4 regions of the Rhizobium sp. BT-226 genome follow, and region 2 is predicted to be linked to each of the others. Evidence: riboswitches for the same ligand, from Rfam matches in the RefSeq annotation. Region 2 holds a riboswitch; each other region holds the start of a gene.
What was found. A riboswitch is a leader RNA that binds a small molecule or an ion and turns the genes downstream of it on or off. The one in region 2 is predicted to bind cobalamin.

Region 1 (5,322 bases), on a different contig from region 2:
GTCACCACCTGGTCGCGCTACGACAACAAATGGAAGGGCGTTTCGACGCGCGATCTGCTTGACCTCGCCATGCCGAAGCCGGAAGCAGCTTACGTCATGCTGACGAGCTACGACGGCTATACCACGAACCTGCCGCTCTCCGATTTCGCCGCCGAGGATGCAATCCTCGCCACCGCCTGGGAAGGCCTGCCGCTGACGGCGGAGCACGGCGGCCCGATGCGTCTCGTCGTACCGCATCTCTATTTCTGGAAAAGCGCCAAATGGCTGCGCCGCATAGAGCTGATGCCTGCTGACCAGGCGGGCTTCTGGGAAAAGAACGGCTACCACATCTATGGCGATCCGTGGCGCGAGCAACGCTATTCCGACGATTGAGCTTTCGGCCGCGTGAAACGGCGAAGCGCAAACACGCTAAGGCCGAACAAAGAGGCGAGCCCCGTCAGCGATGCCATGCTGGCGGCATGAAACGGGACTCCGCTCCAGCGCGGCTCGACGATATCGGCCGTGTTGAAGGCTGCGCCGCTGAACCGGCAACTGATCAGCGCAAGCCCGCGCCGCGCCATGTCGGCGTCGACCGCGGAAATGATTTCACCCGCCGCAGCGGCCTCCCGCGGCATCTCGCGCATCGAAAGCAAGACCGCCTTGGTCGCGGCGAGATAGGCATGGGCGCATTCGTTGAACGGGCTCTCCTCGTCCGTCACGCTGCCCGGCACCCGGCCCCACAGACAGTAGGCGTACTGGATTTCAGCATAGTTCAACACACGACGGAACGGCTCGTTTGTCTCGACGGCGCGGGATGCAAGATCGATGATCCGACCGCGATAGTCAGACATGACAGCCATCTCGCCATGGGAGATTTGCGGGATATTCAGCCCGGCATAGCTGCCGCCGCCGCCGCGGCTATGGGCAAAAGCGCTTCCGGCGACCACACAAAAAAACGCGGCGGCAGAAAACGCCGCCAGCAGCAATGGTCTGGCTCTGTCGTTTTTCATAATCGCCCGAAAAGTTTAGGGCGCCGGCAAAGCGGTGCCCTTCGATGCGTTCAGTGAAATGCCGTTGCCGGTCGGCCGCGTTGCCCGCCCTTAACGGCAAGCCGCTTTTCCGCCAGCGCCCCGAAGACGAGGCCGAGCGTTGCCCAGAGGATCGCATGCATGCCGAGCGAGGTCGTGCGGAAGCCCCAGAGCACCATCGCCGAAAAGTTCTCCGGCACCTCGTTGATCGGCGGCAGCAGAGAGAGCACGAGACCGATGAAGACGAGATAGGCGATGCCGGCGATGATCGCGCCGTTCCAGGGACCGAAGCGCTCGGAGAGACGACGTGACAGCGCCACCGCGGCGATGAGTGCGGCAAGCGAAACGACGATCATCAGGAAGAATAGTTCGGTCCTGACGCCGATCGTGTCGGGATTGCCGACCGCCGGCGGAGTGGCGGGATATTTGATGCTGGGAACAAGCACGACCGCCACGAAGGCGGCAATGGCGATGGCGGCCGAGGTGCCGCGCGCCGAAAGGCGGCTGAAGCGACCGTGCACGAAGGCGAAAGCGAGCGCGAAGAGCCCGCCGACGGCGACGCTGTAGGCCATGACGCCGGTGAAAAGGCCGAGACCGGCCTGCGTGGCGCGGCTGACAATTTCAGGTTCGGCAGCTTCGCCGGCCGCCTGGGCGCTCGCCTCCTCGAAGGCGATCGCCGCATCGACCAGCGGCTCGCCGAAGGTATGGGCGAAAGCAAAAACGAGGATGCCGGCAATCAGGCCCGCGAGCATGCCGCGAAGCAGAAGGTTTCCAACCATGTCAGGAACTCCGATCGCGAAGCGCGCTTTAGTGGCAGGGAAAGCCGAGGAGATGGCGGCCGTCATGCACGAATTCGTGCACATACATGCCGTTGAACAGCGCCATCGCGCCTTCCTCGGTACCGACGAAATAGAGGACGATCAGCATCAGCAGGCCGCCGAAGATCGCCCAGGGCAGGATCTCTCCTACTGGGATCGGCGCCGGTACAGCAACGGGCGCGAAAGTGGTGTCAGACATGTATTCCTCCGGGAATGACGCGTTCAGTCGAAAGAGTGCTTATGCAGGTGGGTCTGACTTCCAGCGCGAAGAGTTTCGACACGCTGGTCACAGTGGCGCGACCGCGCCGGACTTACACCGGCTTCCAAACCCGCAACAGCACGGTTATATCTGCACGCCGAAGAGACTGTCAACGAAACTTCACAAGCCGGCGAAGGACGCTGTCGCTGCATTCCGGGAGACAAGAACGACCGTGAACACGCGCCTCACCTGGATCTGCCATGGCGCGACGGCAGCAAGCCGCAAGGCCCTGTTCCCGCTCGACGAACCGCTGGAGGACAAGGCAGTGGAGGAAGCCGGCAGGATGATCGCCCCGCCCCGCGCCGACCGTATTGCCACGAGCCCCGCCTTGCGCGCCCGCCAGACTGCTGACGCGCTCCGCCTCGAAGCCCAAATAGATCAGGCGCTTTGCGACTGCGACCATGGCCGCTGGGCCGGCAGGTCGATCGCGGCGATCGGAACCGAAGAGCCGGAGAACCTCATGGGCTGGATGAGCGATCCGGAAGCGGCTCCGCATGGCGGCGAGAGCCTTCTTGATCTGCGCAAGCGCATCGCCGGCTGGATGGATGGCCAGACCGTCCTCGGCGGCCACATCATTGCAATCAGCCATGCGGCCGTCATCCGGGCAGCGATCGTCCATGTGCTGCAGGCGCCGCTCTCCTCCTTCTGGCTGAGCGACGTCGAGCCGCTTTCCGTCATCAGCATGACCAGCAACGGACAGCGCTGGTCTCTGCGCTTCCAGCATTAGAGACTGCTGATCTTATCCAGCTTTGCACAAGCAAATCGCGTCATCTCTGTTGAACCCGGCTTTGCGGGGACTACTTCCTTGTCCCAAGGAGATGGAAGAATGACATATGATTGGAGTGGCGAGCGCACACGGCGCCTACGTTTGATGCGTGTCGCCACAGTCACGGTTCTGGTCGGTCTCATCGTCAGCGTCCCGCTGCTGATCGTCACCGCCTGAAGCACGAGAAAGGGCGAGCGATGCAATAGCACGCTCGCCTTCGTTTTTTCCCGCATCAGCCGGTCTCCCAACCAAGAATCGCGCTGCCAACGACGCCCTGGTTCCCCACAAGCCCTGTCGGGTCTCTCTGCGGCACAGCAACAGGCTGCCGCCTCCGATAATTCGCCTTCTGGTTTCAACAAACATTTCAGACTTTCGTGATAATTCGGCGAAGGGTGGAGATGGAGAAGGCATAATGCCGGTGTTTTTCCAAAGCAGGGCCGGACGGCAATGCGTGTCGATTGTCGGATTTGGGGTAACCCTCTGGCTCCTCGGCACGCTGTTACAGCTCGACGACAGCCTGGTCTCCTTCATGACCGGCTTCGGCGAATACGGCGCCGACAAGCTCGTTTTGGCGCTCGGCATCGCCGGCGCCATGAGCTTCGTCTATTCAGTGCTGCGCATCGCCGACCTGCGCAAGGAAATGGACCTGCGCGCCGCCGCCCAGGCCAAGGCCGATTGGACCGCAACCCACGACCATCTGACCAAGCTACCGAACCGCTACGCCTTCGAGCGCAAGATCCTCTCACGGCCGATCAAGGACGATGAGGCCGAGATCGAGGAGTGGGACCGCAACGTCACCATCTTCTCCGTCGACCTCGACGGCTTCAAGAAGGTCAACGATCTCGTCGGCCACAAGGGCGGCGATGTCCTGCTGATCGAGGTTGCCAGACGCATCTGCGCGCTCGGCAATGCCGATTGCGTCTATCGCTTCGGCGGCGACGAATTCATCATCGTCGCCTTCGCCCTGACCGCGCAGCGCGAGGAGCGTTTTGCCAAGCTGCTGATCCAGGCCGTCACCCGGCCGATCCATATCGATGGCTTTGCCGTCGAAGTCGGCGCCAGCGTCGGCTATGACCGCTGGGCCGAGGGGGCCGAGCCGCTGGAAGATGCCGCCCACCGTGCCGACCTCGCCATGTACGAGGCGAAATCACGCGGGCCCAACCACTATTTCGTCTTCGAAGCTTCGATGCAGGACAAGGTAACGGAGCGTGCCGCGCTGGAAACCAGGCTGCGCGTCGCAATCTCCAACAAGGCGATCAAGCCCTTCTATCAGCCGCTGATCGACCTGAAGACCGGCCAGCTCTGCGGCTTCGAGGCCTTAGCGCGTTGGATCGGTGACGACGGCGTCAATATTCCGCCGCCGGTCTTCATCGATATCGCCGAGGAAACCGGCATGATCACCGCATTGTTCGAGGACCTTCTCACCCAGGCCTGTAGCGACGCCCTCACCTGGCCGGAGCATGTGATGTTGTCCTTCAACGTCTCGCCGGTGCAGATGGAAGACAGATTATTGACGTCGCGCATTCTCAAGGTCCTTTCGGCAAGCCGGCTGCCGCCGCAGCGCCTGGAAGTGGAGATCACCGAAAACGCGCTGATCCAGGATCCCACCATTGCCGCGCTTATTCTCGATGAGCTGCATGCCGCCGGCATCCAGATCGCCCTCGACGATTTCGGCACGGGCTATTCGAGCCTCGCACAGCTCGCCCGCTACCGTTTCGACAAGATCAAGATCGACAAAAGCTTCATCGCCACCTATCGCGACGACGAGCGTCAGGAGAAGATCGTCCGCGCCATGCTCGGCCTCGGCAGGAGCCTCAACATCAAGACGACGGCCGAAGGTATCGAGGAGCACGGCCAGCTTGCCTTCCTGCTGCAGCTTGGCTGCGACATCGGCCAGGGCTATCTCTTCGGCAAGGCCATGCCCGCCGCCGAGGCGGACATCTTCATCAGCGATCGCAATGCCAGCCTGGCCTCCACGGCCTGACGGGACGCCTTAAAAAACCTGACGCATGATCACGAAGAGCACGAAGGCGATCGCGATCGAGGCCGGCAGCGTCAGCACCCAGGCCATCAGCATGTTGCGCACGGTCGACCATTGCAGGCCGGAACCGTTCGCCGCCATGGTGCCGGCAACGCCGGATGACAGCACGTGCGTGGTCGAGACCGGCAGGCCGAGATGGTCGGCCGAGGCGATGGTGACCATCGCCACGACTTCGGCTGCCGCGCCCTGACCATAGGTCAGATGCGTCTTGCCGATCTTTTCGCCGACGGTGACGACGATGCGCTTCCAGCCCACCATCGTGCCGAGGCCGAGCGCGATCGCGACCGCCACTTTCACCCAGAGCGGGATGAACTTCGTCGCGTTGTCGACCGCCTTGTGGTAGTTCGTCACCGCGCTGAGGTCGCCGGCATCCATCGGCAGCAGCTTCTGCTTGTCGATCAACTTCAGCGCCTCGCCGATCAGGTAGATGT
Region 2 (5,322 bases):
CGCTGCGCCTGCGCATGCCCACAGCTCGCAGTATCGTCACGACCATTCTCACGATCATGGCGAGAAGGAAATCGAGGGGTTGCACGGGCACGACCATGCGCCGATGGCCGGTCCCTGGTGGCAGAGCAGGAAGGGCCGGCTGACCATCCTTTCGGGGGCGGCACTCGTTGCCGCCTATGCCGTCGGCCATCTTGTGCCGGCGATTGCATCCTATGCCTTCATCGTCGCCATGCTGATCGGGCTGGTGCCGATCGCTCGGCGCGCCATCATGGCCGCCTTCTCAGGAACACCGTTTTCGATCGAGATGCTGATGACGATTGCCGCCGTCGGCGCCGTCATCATCAATGCCGGTGAAGAGGCGGCAACCGTTGTGTTCCTGTTCCTCGTCGGCGAGCTGCTAGAAGGGGTGGCAGCGGGCAAGGCGCGCGAAAGCATCCAATCGTTGACGGCGCTGGTGCCGAAGACCGCGCTACTCGAAGACAACGGGCAGACACGGGAGGTGCCGGCTGAAAGCCTTGCTGTCGGCGCCATCATCATGGTTCGTCCTGGCGACCGGATCTCGGCGGACGGCATCATCCTCTCAGGCGAGAGCGCGATCGACGAGGCGCCGGTGACGGGCGAGAGCACGCCGGTGCGCAAGGGCGTCGATGCCGTCGTTTTTGCCGGCACGGTCAATGGTGATGCGGTGCTGAGGGTTCGCGTCACGGCGGCTGCCGCCGACAATACCATCGCCCGCGTCGTCAAGCTGGTGGAGGAGGCACAGGAATCGAAGGCGCCAACCGAACGCTTCATCGATCGGTTTTCGCGCTATTACACGCCCGGCGTCGTCGTGGTCGCAGCGCTGGTCGCGGTCGTTCCGCCGCTGCTGTTCGATGGGCCGTGGGGCGAATGGGTCTATAAGGGCCTTGCCATCCTTTTGATCGGCTGCCCCTGCGCGCTTGTCATTTCGACACCGGCGGCGATCGCCGCTTCGCTTTCGGCAGGTGCGCGGCGCGGGCTCTTGATGAAGGGCGGCGCGGTGCTGGAAACGCTGGGCAAGGTGACGATGGTCGCCTTCGACAAAACCGGCACGCTGACGGAAGGCAAGCCTCAGGTGACCGACATCATTTCCTTTGGTCTGAGCGAGGCGCAGGTGCTGTCGCGCGCGGCGGTGCTGGAGCAGGGTTCCAGCCATCCGCTCGCGCAGGCGATCCTTAACCGCGCCAAGGCGGACGGCGTTCCCGTGCCGCCGGCCTTCGAGCTGGAAGCGCTGCCGGGCAAGGGTGTCAGCGGCAAGGTCGGCGGCGAGACGCTGGATCTGCTGTCGCCGCCTGCCGCTCGCGAGCGGGGGACGCTCAGCGCGGACCAGGATGCACGCATCACGGCGCTGAACGACGAGGGCAAGAGCATATCGGTGCTGCTCGTCAACGGTGTTGCGGCCGGCCTGCTCGCCATGCGCGACGAGCCGCGCGAGGATGCCGAGGCCGGACTCGCTGCCCTCAAATCGGCAGGCGTCAAGGCGATGATGTTGACGGGCGACAACAAGCGGACGGCAGCAGCCGTTGCCGGCATGCTCGGCATCGACTGGCGCGGCGAGATGATGCCTGAGGACAAGCAGCGGGTGGTCGGCGAATTGAAGCGCCAGGGTTTCATCGTCGCCAAGGTCGGCGACGGCATCAACGATGCTCCGGCGCTGGCCGCTGCCGATATCGGCATCGCCATGGGCGGCGGCACGGATGTGGCGCTGGAGACGGCGGATGCCGCCGTGCTGCATGGACGCGTCGGCGACGTGGCGCGGATGATTGAACTGTCCAAACGCACGATGCGCAATATCCTGCAGAATATCACCATCGCACTCGGGCTGAAGGCGGTGTTTCTGGTGACGACGATCGCCGGCATCACCGGGCTCTGGCCGGCGATCCTCGCCGATACCGGCGCCACCGTGCTGGTGACGATCAACGCGCTGCGGCTGCTTCGGATAAAGGGATGAATGTTTTCCCGATGGCGGTCTGAAGTCCGACGATTCGGGCGAAAATCGCCGAGCCGGTCATCCGTTGGGTCGGCTCTCAGTTTGTTGACAAAGTCTCCTCCGTCATGCTCGGCCTTGTGCCGAGCATCTAACCACTGCAATTGCTTGACTGAAAACCATTTATTGTCAGATGCTTAATTGACCGGCGCAGATCCTCGGCACAAGGCCGAGGATGACGTCGCGGGTTTTGTAGTCAGCAGCCTGAAAGCCGGCTGCAGGCCGGCTCTCGGGTTCAGGTCTTCTCCACAGCTCGTTTTTCCTAAGCCTTCGTTAGCCATGTTTTTCACAGGAATGTAGCGATTTCAAACCTGCCGTAACGCAATGCACAAACCATCCGTTGACGCGAATTTGGATTGGGGTACTATATCTAGTGTTCGAGGTTCCATCGATTCGTAGGGATTGATGGCTAAGACGGGAATTCGGTGCGCTTCGCCATCATAGCGCGGCAATGCCGGAGCTGCCCCCGCAACTGTAAGCGGTGAGCAACTGTCCGATTTCAGGTCACTGGAGCATGATGCTCCGGGAAGGCTGGGCAGGCGCTTTGACCCGTGAGCCAGGAGACCTGCCTCGAACGAAACGTCCACGGGCGGGGTGTCCGGAAGGTCGCGTTGCATGGCTGCGGGGAATCTCCGTGTCGCGTTTCGTAGGCCCGAACCTCCGCCCCGAAACCTTCGCATTGAGCCACTTCGGGGTGAAGTCATGTCAGTATCTCAGTTCAGGCCGCCACCCGCACCAGGTAGAGGGCGGATTACGCCCAGCGGCTGAACGAGCCGCATAGTTCAAATCATCAGAGAATTTTTCGACGGATATCGACAGATTTCCGATCGATGTCTTGCGCCCAATCGCGTCGTCACGAGGAATATCATGACTATTACCGTCTACAGCAAGCCTGCCTGTGTCCAGTGCACTGCCACCTACCGCGCCCTCGACCGTCTGGGCGTCGATTATGACATCGTCGATATTTCGCAGGATGCCGAAGCGCTCGATCGCGTCCGCAGCCTCGGCTACATGCAGGCGCCTGTGGTCATCGCCGGCGAGCAGCATTGGGCGGGCTTCCGCCCCGACATGATCAGCGCGCTCTCCTGACCTGAGGACAAGCGATGGGCCTGATCGTCTATTATTCCAGCCGATCCGAGAACACCCATCGGTTCGTTGCCAAGCTCGGACTGCGTGCGGCGCGCATTCCGCCAGGTGGTGCACACGCGTTCCATATCCGCGAACCCTTCGTGCTGATCGTGCCGACCTATAGCGGCGACGGCGGCAAGGGTGCCGTTCCCAAGCAGGTGATCCGTTTCCTCAATGATGCGGAAAACCGAGGACACATCCGCGGCGTGATCGCCGCGGGCAACAGCAATTTCGGCGAGACATACGGGCTCGCCGGCAACGTGGTCTCGCAGAAATGCCAGGTGCCGTACCTTTACCGGTTCGAGCTCATGGGTACCGAAGACGACGTCGCCAAGGTCAAACACGGAATGGAACGATTTTGGACACGGCAACAAACCTGACGCGGGATGCGGGCGCAAAACCGCATCACACTATTGCTCAGCCCGCCGGGGAAAGGCCGTCGAAGGCGGCCGAAACCCTCGACTATCACGCGCTGAACGCGATGCTGAACCTCTATGACGATGAGGGGCGGATCCAGCTCGACAAGGATCGAATGGCTGCCAAGCAATATTTCCTGCAGCATGTAAACCAGAACACGGTGTTCTTCCACAATCTGAGGGAAAAGCTCGATTACCTCGTGACCGAGGGTTATTACGAGCAGGAGGTTCTCGACCAGTATTCCTTCAATTTCGTGCGGGATCTGTTCGACCAGGCCTATGCCAAGAAATTCCGCTTCCCGACCTTCCTCGGCGCCTTCAAATATTACACCAGCTATACGCTGAAGACCTTCGACGGAAAGCGCTATCTCGAGCGTTACGAGGATCGCATCTGCATGGTGGCGCTGGCCTTGGCGCGCGGCGACGAGGCCCTTGCCCGCGACATGGTCGAGGAGATCATTTCCGGCCGTTTCCAGCCGGCGACGCCGACCTTCCTCAACGCCGGCAAGAAGCAGCGCGGCGAACTGGTTTCCTGCTTCCTGCTGCGTGTCGAGGACAATATGGAATCGATCGGCCGGTCGATCAATTCGGCGCTGCAATTGTCGAAGCGCGGCGGCGGCGTGGCGCTGTCGCTGACGAATATCCGCGAGGCAGGCGCGCCGATCAAGCATATCGAGAACCAGTCCTCGGGCATCATCCCGGTGATGAAGCTGCTCGAAGACAGTTTCTCCTATGCCAACCAGCTTGGGGCGCGGCAGGGCGCGGGTGCGGTCTATCTCAACGCCCACCACCCCGACATCATGCGCTTCCTCGACACCAAGCGCGAAAATGCCGACGAGAAGATCCGCATCAAGACGCTGTCGCTCGGCGTCGTCGTGCCCGATATCACCTTCGAACTCGCCAAGAACAACGAGGACATGTACCTGTTCTCGCCCTATGACGTGGAGCGCGTCTATGGCGTGCCCTTCACCGAGATTTCGGTGACGGAAAAGTACCGCGAGATGGCGGACGATGCCCGCATCTCCAAGAAGAAGATCAAGGCGCGCGAATTCTTCCAGGTGCTTGCCGAAATCCAATTCGAGAGCGGTTATCCCTACATCATGTTCGAGGACACGGTGAACCGGGCGAACCCGATCGCCGGGCGTATTTCGATGAGTAATCTCTGCTCGGAGATCCTGCAGGTGAGCGAGGCGAGCGAATATCACGACGACCTTTCCTACAAACATCTCGGCAAGGACATTTCCTGCAATCTCGGCTCGCTGAACATTGCGGCGGCCATGGACTCCACCGATTTCGGCAAGACGATCGAGACCTCGATCAGGGCGCTGACGGCCGTTTCCGACATGAGTCACATTTCCTCGGTTCCCTCGATCGAGAAGGGCAACGACGAGAGCCATGCGATCGGCCTCGGTCAGATGAACCTGCACGGTTACCTGGCCCGCGAACGCATCTTCTACGGCTCCGAGGAAGGCGTCGACTTCACCAACATCTATTTCTATACGGTGACCTATCACGCGATCCGCGCCTCAAACCTCTTGGCGGTCGAACGCGGCACGAGCTTCAAGGGCTTTGAGAATTCGAAATATGCTTCCGGCGACTATTTCGACAAATATACCGAGCAGCTCTGGGAGCCGGCGACGGAGAGGGTGAAGGCTCTGTTCGAGGCCGCGGGCATCCATATTCCAACGCAGGAAGACTGGGCCGCGCTGAAGAAGGCGGTGATCGCCTCCGGCCTCTATAACCAGAACCTGCAGGCGGTGCCGCCGACGGGAT
Region 3 (5,322 bases), on a different contig from region 2:
AAGCTTCACGGACCGCATTCGCCTTGCCCCACTTGACGCCGCCGGCGGCCAGCGAGGCAAACTGCTCCGCATCCTTGGACCAGTTGGCCTTGGCGCCATCGATCAATGCCCGGGTTTCGTACATCCACGTATAGGTGGCGAAAGCGGAAATGCCGCAGAGGTTGACGGCAACGATAATCGCCGCCAGCTTGGCTGTCAGAGGCATAGTTTTCAAAAATTGGAACATTCCGCGGCGGCCTAGAATTGCGGCTCAGTCGAACATGCCCGACCGGCGTCTCGATACGGGCATCCGCGCTGACGGTCACATCACGAGCCCTCATGCCCATGTCCGGATTGCAACCCAAAACGCGCAAACGCAGTGTGTATTTGATATGTGAATAAATCATAAAGTAGAATGGGATGTTGAGCACACGCGTGCCATTCGCCCTTGCTCCCGCCGGCCCCGAGCCTTGCGCACCGTTGTGGGAGTAGTGCTTCCAACGCGCCAGGGAGATCAGCTATTTTCCGCCACGGCCTCTTCGGGCTCGGCATGCCGGCGCTTGCGGCCGCGCGCCGTCAGTTCCGCGCCGGCATCATGCGGCAAGCGCAGGAAGGTGATGCAGGCCAGCGCCGAAATCGCCGAGACGCTGAAGAAGGCAATGTGGAAATCCGAGACCAGCAGCCTGCCACCATGGAAGCTGCTGGAAATTTCAAGAATGCCGCCGGCGATCGCCACACCCATCGCCATGGAGATGCGCTGGGCAACGGCATTGATCGCGGTCGCCTGGCTGCTCTCGGCGTCGTCGACATCGCCAAAGGCCATGGCGTTGACGCCCGAGAAAGCCATGGAGCGAAACAAGCCGCCGATCAGCAGGCTGGCCATGATCAGGAACAGCGGTGTTTCGGCGGTGAACAGACCGTTGATGCCGAGGAAGATCGCCGCCAGCAAGGTGGTGAGCGAGATCACCGTGCGGAAGCCGAAGGCATTGAAGGTGCGCGAGGCGGCGAATTTCGAGCCCATGGAGCCGAGCGCGCTGACGAAGGTGACCGAGCCCGATTGCAGCGGCGTCAGGCCGAAGCCGAGCTGCAGCATCAATGGCATCAGGAACGGCAGGGCGCCAAGCCCCATGCGGAAATTCGAGGCGCCGAGGATCGCTGCCCGGAACATCGGGTAACGGAACATCTTCGGATCGAGAAGCGGATAGGGCACGCGGCGGGCATGCAGGAGGTAGAAGAGGCCGGCAAGGATGCCGATCGTCACCGCGGCATAACCATAGATGACGGGCACGGCTGGCAGGCTGATCACCGACAGGCCGAAGACGAAGCCGGAGAAGCCGAGGCCGCACAGCAAGAAGCCCGGAAAGTCCATCGGTCGCGGACTGCGTGGCTCGACGGCCGGCAGGAAACGCGTGACGAGGATGATGCCGAGCACGCCGATCGGGACGTTGATCCAGAAAATCCAGTGCCATGTGAGATAGGTGGTGAGGAAACCGCCGATCGGTGGACCCATGATCGGGCCGATCAAAGCGGGAATGGTGAGCCAGGCCATGGCATCGACGAGTTCGTGGCGTGGCGTTCCCCGAACCAGCAGCAGGCGGCTGACCGGTGTCATCATCGAGCCGCCGGCGCCCTGGATCAGGCGCGAGATGACGAAGGCCGTGATCGAGTTGGAAAAGGCGCAAGCGATCGAACCGATCATGAAAACGAAGATCGCCATGCGAAAGATGTTGCGCGCACCGAAGCGATCGGACATCCAGCCGCTGATCGGGATGAAGATCGCCAGCGCCACGAGATAACTGGTGACGGCGAGCTTCAGCGCGATCGGCGAGGTGCCGATATCGGCGGCGATTGCCGGCAGGCTGGTGGCGATCACGGTCGAATCCATCTGTTCCATGAACAGGGCGACCGCAAGGATCATGGGTGTGAGGCGGGGCACGGGCAACCGGGATGCTGCGATGGACTGGCTCAGTCCATACGCCTTCGGCGGGGACAAGGCCATAGAAACTATCGATGAAGGGCTTTGCCACGCCGCTTCAAACCGACGCGGGTGGGCTTGTTCCCTTAAGACCAGACAGCAGCAGCGCTGTCATGTTAGCCACATGCACCAATGCCCAAGAGAGCCTCCTCCTGAGGTGCGCAGCCAAAGGCCGAAGCCTCGAAGGGCGAGGCGGGTGCACCGGCGCGGACGCGAAATGATGAATGACGAAAGAAGCGGCGCTGCGGCGTGTCCTTCGAGGCTCCTACGGGGCAAGGATGGAATCGTGGAGGATGCCGCGCCGTCCTCTCAACCGCCTGTCGGCTCGCGGCTTGCCGCCGCAGCACTTTCCTGAAATAGATGCGCCGTCAGGTGCCCGCCGGTAAGGCGGGAGAATCGGGAATCCGGTGCAAGGCCGGAACGTGCCCAACGCTGTAAGGCCGACGCTTGCCGCATCATCATGCCACTGGCTTTTTGCCGGGAAGGCTGCGGCAGACGGATGACGCCGAGTCAGAAGACCGGCCTGGCAAGATAGACCGATCCGCGCGGACGGCGGAGCGGTTGCATTGTTGGGGATTTGACGATGCGACCCTTTGATGAGGATGCCCTTTCGGCGGCGTCCGGTTTTTCCTTGGCCGAACGCGAGGCCGTCTATCATGCGATCATGACGCGGCGCGACGTTCGCAGCCAGTTCCTGCCCGATCCCTTGCCGGATGACCTTGTGCGGCGGCTGCTGACGGCAGCCCATCATGCACCCTCCGTCGGCTTCATGCAGCCGTGGAATTTCATTCTGGTGAAAAGTGCCGCTGTCCGGACGCGCGTCCGGGATGCCTTCGCGAGCGCCAACGACGAGGCGGCGCTGATGTTTGCCGGCGAGCGGCGGCAGGCCTACCGCGCCCTCAAGCTTGAAGGTATCGTCGAGGCGCCGCTCGGCATATGCGTGACCTGCGATCCCACCCGCAGCGGCAGCGTCGTGCTGGGGCGCACGCACAATCCCAAGATGGATAGCTATTCCACCGTCTGCGCCATCCAGAATCTCTGGCTTGCGGCGCGGGCGGAAGGGGTCGGCATCGGCTGGGTCAGCATTTTTCGCGAAGGCGATCTGAAGAGCATTCTCGGCATACCCGAGCATATCGAAGTGGTCGCCTGGCTCTGTGCCGGTTTCGTCGATCGGCTCTATGACGAGCCTGAACTCTCCGTCAAAGGCTGGCGGCAGCGGCTGCCGCTCGATGAACTCGTCTTCTACGATGGATGGGGACTGAACACCTAAAGCGCGTCGCGATCTTTCGATGCCGGTATCGCCGACGCCGTGCGAGGCCGAGTGATATCTTTATTCCTGACCTTCATATCGATACGCTGAAAGCGAAATCCCGGAACTAGATATTCGGCTATCTGCGGCTCAATCGGAGGATAACGGCCCAATGAACATGATCGACTTGAAGGAGCGGATCATCGTGATCACAGGCGGTGCGCGCGGCATCGGCTATGCTATCGCAGAGCGCGTCATCCAGTCTGGTGGCAAGGTGGCCATCTGGGACCTGAACGAAAACCTGGCGAAGGACAGCGCTTCCGCTCTCGGATCCGGTACGGTCGCTTTCGGCGTCAACGTCGCAGATCCCGTATCAGTGAAAAACGCGGCGGCGACGACCGAAGAGATTTTTGGCCGTATCGACGGGCTCGTCAATTCCGCCGGGATTACCGGTCCGGTAAAGCCCGCGATCGAATACGATGTCAGCGAGTGGAAAGACGTCATCGATGTCTGCCTCACGGGAACCTTCAATTGTTGCCGGCACGTCGTTCCGGTCATGTTAAAGCGCGACTACGGGCGGATCGTGAACATCTCCTCGGTTGCGGGCAAGGAAGGAAATCCGAACATCGCCGCCTACAGCGCAGCGAAAGCTGGTGTGCTGGGCTTTACCAAATCTCTTGGCAAGGAACTCGCAAAGACGGGGATCGCCGTGAACGCGGTAACGCCGACCACCGCAAGGACACCTATATTGGACGGGCTGACACCCGAGTTTATCGAATATATGCGCGTCCGCATCCCGCGCGATCGTTTCGTCGAACTTGGTGAGATCGCTTCCATGGTCGTCTGGCTGCTCTCCGAAGAGAATTCCTTCACGACCGCATCGACGTTCGACCTGAGCGGCGGTCGTACGACCTACTGACCATGCTCAAGCGACCCGCATTCACATCCCGCCGAACGTTCGCGTGACATCGCCGCATCTCATGCACCCTGGCACAACGTCGCTATGGTTCCGCCGCCGCTGTTCCAGCTGTTCAATCACTGCTGCTGTTGCGGCTGCGGGCCCGGCGTTGCCGGGTTGGCGAGGTCGATCGAGCCCTGATCGCCGGCCAGAAATTGCGGGCCGACCTGACGGACGCGGTTCTGCGTCGGATCATAGGGGCGCTCGGGAACGGAGGGTTGCGGCGCTGCGGCTGCGGCATCCTTCGCCGGGGGATTGGTGCGGATGGTGGTGATCGAGCCCTGCTGCGGCGGTTCGCTCACCGCCTGCCTGCCGCGCATCTCCTCGTAATAGGCGGTGAGATTGCAGGCGCAGGAGGACTTTTCCCCGGGTGTGCGGTTCTTGTAGGCAAAGGCGTTCTTCATGGCGCTATAGGGCGTGCCTGTTGCGACCGAGATCATGTTCGAGGCTTCGGTGCTCGTCACGTCCCGATAGAACAATTCGGTCTCGATGCCCGGGCACATCTTGGCGCAGGTCTGGGCGTCGCGGCCGAAATCGACCGATGTGGCGTTCGAACTGATCGGGAAGAAGCCGCCGTCGCAGCTGCGCACGCACATGGTGCTGACTGGCGACAGCATCTCGGCCCGCGGCAGGCCGTAACGTGGATCGACCTCTTCGCCGCCGCCGAGCGGGATGAAGGTATCGGCGCGCATCGCCTGTTCCTCGACACTCGGGGGCGGCTCGGCGGCGCTGCGCTCGTCCGGGGCATAGAAGTTTTCGCTGTTGCAGCCATTGCGGTCGAGAGCAGCCATCAGTTCGCGGCGGGCCTGGTCGTTGTCGCTGCCCCGGCCGAGCAATTCGGCACGGCGGTCCTGGAGATAGCGGATATTGTCGATCATGCGGGCTTCGGATTGCGAGAGCTCATCGCAATAATCGGCATTCTCGCCGCCGATCACGACCATGCTGCCCGACGTGCAGTCATTGCTGCGCAGCTCGTTGCGGACCTTGCGCAACTCGAGGTTCTGTTCTGCCAGGGCGCTGGAATAGTGGCGGGCTTCCGGCCCGTTGCCATTGCCGATCGATCGCGGCAGGTCGGCAAGGCGGCCGCGCAGATCCTCACAGATTGCGCTGCTTTGCGCGGCGGCAGGCGCCGCAAGGGCAAGGAGAAGGACAAGAGACAGG
Region 4 (5,322 bases), on a different contig from region 2:
GCCTCCCTCGACGAGGCCGAGAGGATCGCCTGCAGCACGATCGCCTCATTCGCCTCCAACACCGTCGGCTGCCGGTCTGCACCCGGTGCCGAGACGGCAAAGCCGGTCGTGTTGATGACGACATCGGGTTTCAGCGCCGAAAACACGCTTTCGAGAATGCCTGTGGAAACCGGATCCTTCAGGCTATAGGCAAAGACCGGCAGCGGCCGGAGACCGAGTGTCGCCAGCGCTTCGACCAGTGCTTCGATCGGTCCGGTCTCGCCGCTCTGCACCAGGGCGCGGTAGAAGCTGATGGCGACGATGGGGGAAGAAGTGGGTTCGAATCCCGCCTCTTCCCTCGAACTTGAGGTACCCCCCTCTGTCCTGCCGGACATCTCCCCCACAAGGGGGGAGATCGGCAAGTCGCTTGGGCTTCTCACAAAAGAAACGTTTGAAGACGCCGCACCTTTGGCCCGGGAGATGGAACGAGACCTCTCATCTTCGATCTCCCCCCTTGTGGGGGAGATGTCCGGCAGGACAGAGGGGGGTGTCCCTAGCTCAACCGACAAAGGGACAGCCACACGCGAAGACACCACGGCAGTAGAAACCAGCCGCCACTCCTCAACCCCAATCAGTCCCCGCCCCGGCCACCAGATCCCGGCCTTCATCAAGGGCGCCGCCGGTGCCGGCTTCTCCGTGCCCGACAGCATCGCCCCGGCATAATCGAGAAACGCCCGCGCATTGGCATCGCCGCCCTCGATCAGATAGGCCCAGAGCGCGTTGAGATCGTCCAGATCAACATTGGAAAAAGGAATCAGCCCCGCATCTGGCCTGGCATCGCCCGGCAGCACCGCGATCAATGCACCGACGCGGGACGCTGCCGCATGCAGCGCTTCCAACGCATAATGGAAATAGCTGGCGCCCCCGAGCGCCCGCAGGACAATCAGCTTGGCATGCCGCGCGGTGCGCTCGACATAGGTGTCGACGGACATCGGATGCTTGAGGCTCATCAGGCTGGCGAGCCTGAGCGAATACGGCCCACCGCGCTCGCGATGGGCGGCGGCGATCGCGGCAAGCTCGGTATCGGCAGCCGACAGGAACAGGATGTCGCCCGGCGTCTGCCCGAGGTCGATCGCCTCCTCGCCGTCGCTGATCGTTCCCTGCTGAGCCAGAAGCAGATGCATCGGTCTATGCCAGCGCTTCGATCGCTGCCCGCACCGCGTCCTGATCCATCTCATGCAGGCCGATGACGACGAGGCGCGTGGCGCGTCTTTCACCAGGTGCCCAGGCGCGGTCGAAATAGTGGTCGATGCGGCTGCCGACGGCCTGGATCTGCAGGCGCATCGGCTTGCCTGACACATCGACAAAGCCCTTGAGGCGCAGCACGTCATGCGCAGCGATGATCGTCTTCAGCGACTCGATAAAGCCGGCGGGATCGGCAACCGGGCCGAGATCGACGACGAAGCTGTCGAATTCGTCATGGTCATGCGGCGCACCGTCTTCATGCTCCAGCTCGTGATGCGACTTGCGATTGGCGACATCGTCCTCCGTGCCGATGCCGAGGCCGAGCAGGATGCCGGCCGACACCTCGCCATTCCTCGCTTCGATCATCACGGGTTTGCGCACCGTGCGGGAGGCGACCTCGTCGCGCACCCTGATAAGGCCGGCAGCGTCGATCAAGTCTGTCTTGTTGAGCACGATGAGATCGGCGCAGGTGAGCTGATCCTCGAACAGTTCCTCGATCGGGCTTTCGTGATCGAGCGATTCATCTTCGGCACGGCGCGCGTCGACGGCATCATGATCGTCGGCAAAGCGGCCGGCGGCAACAGCCGCGCTGTCGACCACCGTGATGACGCCGTCGACGGTCACCTGGGTGCGAATGTCGGGCCAGTTGAAGGCGGCGACCAGCGGCTGCGGCAAAGCAAGGCCAGATGTTTCGATGACGATATGGTCGGGACGCTGTTCGCGCTCGAGCAGCTTGGTCATCGTCGGGATGAAGTCATCGGCGACGGTGCAGCAAATGCAGCCATTGGTCAGCTCGATAATGTCGTCCTCGGTGCAATTCTCGGCACCGCACCCCTTCAGCACATCGCCGTCGACGCCGAGATCGCCGAACTCGTTGATAATCAGCGCAATCTTCTTGCCGCCGGCATTGGTGAGCAGGTTGCGGATCATCGTCGTCTTGCCGGCACCGAGGAAGCCGGTGATCACGGTTGCGGGAATCTTCATTAACTTAACCCTTCATTTTCAGCGGCAGGCCTGCCGCGATGAAATAGACCTCAGTGGCTTTCGCCGCGATCGATTGGTGCAGCCGGCCGGCATGATCGCGAAAATCCCGCGCCATGCGATTGTCGGGCACGATGCCGAGACCGACCTCGTTGGAAACGAAAACGAGCCGCGCCTTCGCGGCGGACAGGAAATCGGCAAGCGCGGCAAATTCCGCCACCATGTCGCGCTCCTCGATCATCAGATTGGTGACCCAGAGCGTCAGGCAATCGATCAGCACGATGCGCCCTTCGCCGTCGATGGCAGTGAGCTTGCCGACGAGATCGATCGGCTCTTCATGCGTTGTCCAGGACGGACCCCGATCGGCCTTGTGCTGGACGATGCGCGCCTGCATCTCCTCGTCCCAGGCGCGGCCGGTCGCGAGATAGTGGCGGTCGAGGCCGGTTGCCGTGACGAGGGATTCGGCGAAACGGGATTTGCCGGAGCGGGCGCCGCCGAGGATGAAGGTGGCCGCCATACTCAAACGCCCCTCAGAGAGCGTGCGTAGCCGTGGCCTGTTCCGAATGCACCTTTCTCGGCTAATGAGGGTGTGACACCCCCCTCTGTCCTGCCGGACATCTCCCCCACAGGGGGGGAGATTGAATCGCCGAGAGCTTTTCTCCAAACAATTGATGTAGGACGACGGTCGTGCTGCTTGCCGATCTCCCTCCTTGTGGGGGGGATGTCCGGCAGGACAGAGGGGGGTACCCAGCATTCGACAAAAGCGGCCGAAAACATTCCTCTTGCAGCGCTGCTTGGAGGCGTGGCGTGCGCCGCACCAGGCCGCGCCGAATTCAATCGTTCAGCCAAGACAACCTCCGTGCTGGCAACGGGCATAGTGCCCAGGTGTGGGCTTCTCGCCCGGCACGCATGGCAGGTCTCCTGGCTCGCGGTTATCGGCCTCGATCGGGGCAGACCGGAAACCGGTCGCCCTGATCGTGCCAGCGGATCATCCTCGCCTTCCCGGCTGCATCAGTGAAAAGGTGGACGATTCGTAGACTTGAGAGGCGTCCGACCCCGGTTGATCACCATGCATATCCAGTGGCTTTTCCGGCATATCGCCCATCCCGCCCGCTTGCATCATTGCAAGCCGCCGGCCGGAAGGGCCTGATGCCGGATGGAAGACCCTGACCGCTCTACAGTCGCGGGGTCGGCTGTGATGAAGGCGCCCGGCTTGGGTCCGCCCCGTCACATTCCCTTTTCATCCGGAAGGGCGCTACACCGATCCGGAACCATCCGTTGTCAGGATGGTCAGTCGACCATCCGTTATCGGGATGGTTAGGCAAGCGCAGGGATGAAGTCAACCGGCCTTGGCGGCCGCCCGATGGCTGGCCCTGCGGCGTGACCACCCAAACACGACTTACCCTACCTAAAATATCGTCATTTATCAGAGACTTACGTCACCGAAATTTATTCAAACCGCCGGCTTTTCGCCGCAATTGCATCGCAAGCGGACTGCGCGACCATCTCTGCCCTTGACCGGGCCTCTCCCCGCCTAGTTGTCTAGCCATGCTTATGAAATTGGATCGGCGCCGTTTTCGTGCGCTGCGTGTATTCTTAGATCCGGGACGCCTGCGGGCTCTGACCCGGCGCAGCGAGGTCGGCCTGTCGCTGGCGGGCGCCGTCGTCGGCGTCATCTCGGGCCTCGCCGTCACCGGCATGAGCTACGTCTCCAACGAGCTGCATCAGCTGGTCTTCGGCATCGCCGACAGCGAAAGGTTGAGCTCGTCCGAGATCGAGAACAAGCTGCTGCTGCTCACCGCCCCCGTCATCGGCGGCGCCCTGCTCGGCCTGCTGCTTTTCGTGCTGGCGAAACGGCGCAAGAAGCCGATGGTCGACCCGATCGAAGCCAATGCGCTGCATGGCGGCCGCCTGTCCCTGACCGACAGCATCATCGTTGCCGTGCAAAACCTGATCTCCAACGGTTTCGGCGCCTCGGTCGGCCTGGAGGCCGGCTATACTCAGCTTGCTGCCGGCCTCGCCTCGAAATTCGGCCTGAAGCTGCAGCTTCGCCGCTCGGACCTGCGCACCCTCGTCGGTTGCGGCGCGGCCGGCGCCATCGCCGCCGCCTTCAATGCGCCGCTGACCGGCGCCTTCTATGCTTTCGAGCTGATCATCGGCACCTATACGATCGTCTCGCTGACCCCGGTCGTCGTCTCTGCCCTTGTCTCCACCCTGATCGCAAGGCTGCTCGCCGGCAGCGATTTCACCATCGATATCGGCAGCTTCGGCTCGGTCGTGCCGGCCGATTATATCCCGGCGCTGCTGCTCGGCGCTTCCTGCGCCGGTGTCGGCATCCTGATCATGCAGGGCGTCGCTTTTGTCGAGGAGCTGGCGCGCAAGAGCTCAATCGCCCCACCCTTCCGCCCGGCGCTCGGCGGCATCATCGTCGGGCTGTTGGCGATGATCTCGCCGCAGGTACTCTCGGCCGGCCACGGCGCACTGCATCTCAACCTTTCCCATGAGGTGGCGATCCCGACTCTGATCGGCCTCTTCCTCTTGAAATCCTTCGCCTCGGCGATCTCGATCGGCTCCGGCTTCAGGGGCGGGCTGTTCTTCGCCTCATTGTTCATGGGCGCCCTGCTCGGCAAGCTCTTTGCCTATTGCGGCCCCTATTTCGCCGATGCGACGCTGACGCCCGTCATCTATGCCGTGGTCGGCATGAGTTCGCTTGCCGTCGCCGTCATCGGCGGGCCGCTGACCATGACGTTCCTGGCGCTCGAGATCACCGGCGATTTTCCGATCACGGCGCTGGTGCTCGCCGCCGTCATCACCTCCTCGCTCGTCGTGCGTTCGACCTTCGGCTACTCTTTCGCCACATGGCGCTTTCATCTCCGCGGTGAAAGCATCCGCAGCGCCCACGACGTCGGCTGGATCCGTAACCTGACAGTCGACAAGCTGATGCGCGCCGACATCAAGACGGCAAGGGCGGGCATCTCTCTGGAGGAATTCAAGCAGGCCTTTCCGATCGGCTCGACCCAGCGCGTCATCCTCGTCGAGGAGAGCGACAAATATGCAGGCCTCGTGCTGGTGCCGGAGATCTACGCCAACCCGACCGACGCGCAGGACGAGGGCAAG

Region 1: linked by a shared signal. The riboswitch ahead of OIU37_RS30810 (CbtB domain-containing protein) and the one ahead of nrdH (glutaredoxin-like protein NrdH) in region 2 are both predicted to bind cobalamin.
Region 3: linked by a shared signal. The riboswitch ahead of bluB (5,6-dimethylbenzimidazole synthase) and the one ahead of nrdH (glutaredoxin-like protein NrdH) in region 2 are both predicted to bind cobalamin.
Region 4: linked by a shared signal. The riboswitch ahead of cobU (bifunctional adenosylcobinamide kinase/adenosylcobinamide-phosphate guanylyltransferase) and the one ahead of nrdH (glutaredoxin-like protein NrdH) in region 2 are both predicted to bind cobalamin.

The regions. Positions count from the first base shown of each region.
Region 1 is NZ_JAOYTI010000006.1:333,180-338,501, reverse strand. It holds gene OIU37_RS30825 (sulfite oxidase-like oxidoreductase) at 1-372, shown strand, start outside; gene OIU37_RS30820 (hypothetical protein) at 357-989, opposite strand; gene OIU37_RS30815 (CbtA family protein) at 1,040-1,786, opposite strand; gene OIU37_RS30810 (CbtB domain-containing protein) at 1,815-2,024, opposite strand; cobalamin riboswitch at 2,053-2,173, opposite strand; gene OIU37_RS30805 (histidine phosphatase family protein) at 2,257-2,811, shown strand; gene OIU37_RS30800 (bifunctional diguanylate cyclase/phosphodiesterase) at 3,263-4,834, shown strand; gene OIU37_RS30795 (inorganic phosphate transporter) at 4,844-5,322, opposite strand, start outside.
Region 2 is NZ_JAOYTI010000010.1:5,241-10,562, reverse strand. It holds gene OIU37_RS34270 (heavy metal translocating P-type ATPase) at 1-1,969, shown strand, start outside; cobalamin riboswitch at 2,369-2,593, shown strand; gene nrdH (glutaredoxin-like protein NrdH) at 2,873-3,094, shown strand; gene nrdI (class Ib ribonucleoside-diphosphate reductase assembly flavoprotein NrdI) at 3,109-3,513, shown strand; gene nrdE (class 1b ribonucleoside-diphosphate reductase subunit alpha) at 3,492-5,322, shown strand, end outside.
Region 3 is NZ_JAOYTI010000001.1:753,498-758,819, reverse strand. It holds gene OIU37_RS03915 (methyl-accepting chemotaxis protein) at 1-226, opposite strand, end outside; gene OIU37_RS03910 (MFS transporter) at 494-1,897, opposite strand; cobalamin riboswitch at 2,308-2,496, shown strand; gene bluB (5,6-dimethylbenzimidazole synthase) at 2,538-3,224, shown strand; gene OIU37_RS03900 (SDR family NAD(P)-dependent oxidoreductase) at 3,376-4,122, shown strand; gene OIU37_RS03895 (DUF2865 domain-containing protein) at 4,239-5,322, opposite strand, start outside.
Region 4 is NZ_JAOYTI010000001.1:910,192-915,513, forward strand. It holds gene cobN (cobaltochelatase subunit CobN) at 1-1,163, opposite strand, end outside; gene cobW (cobalamin biosynthesis protein CobW) at 1,168-2,208, opposite strand; gene cobU (bifunctional adenosylcobinamide kinase/adenosylcobinamide-phosphate guanylyltransferase) at 2,213-2,722, opposite strand; cobalamin riboswitch at 3,099-3,496, opposite strand; gene OIU37_RS04675 (chloride channel protein) at 3,754-5,322, shown strand, end outside.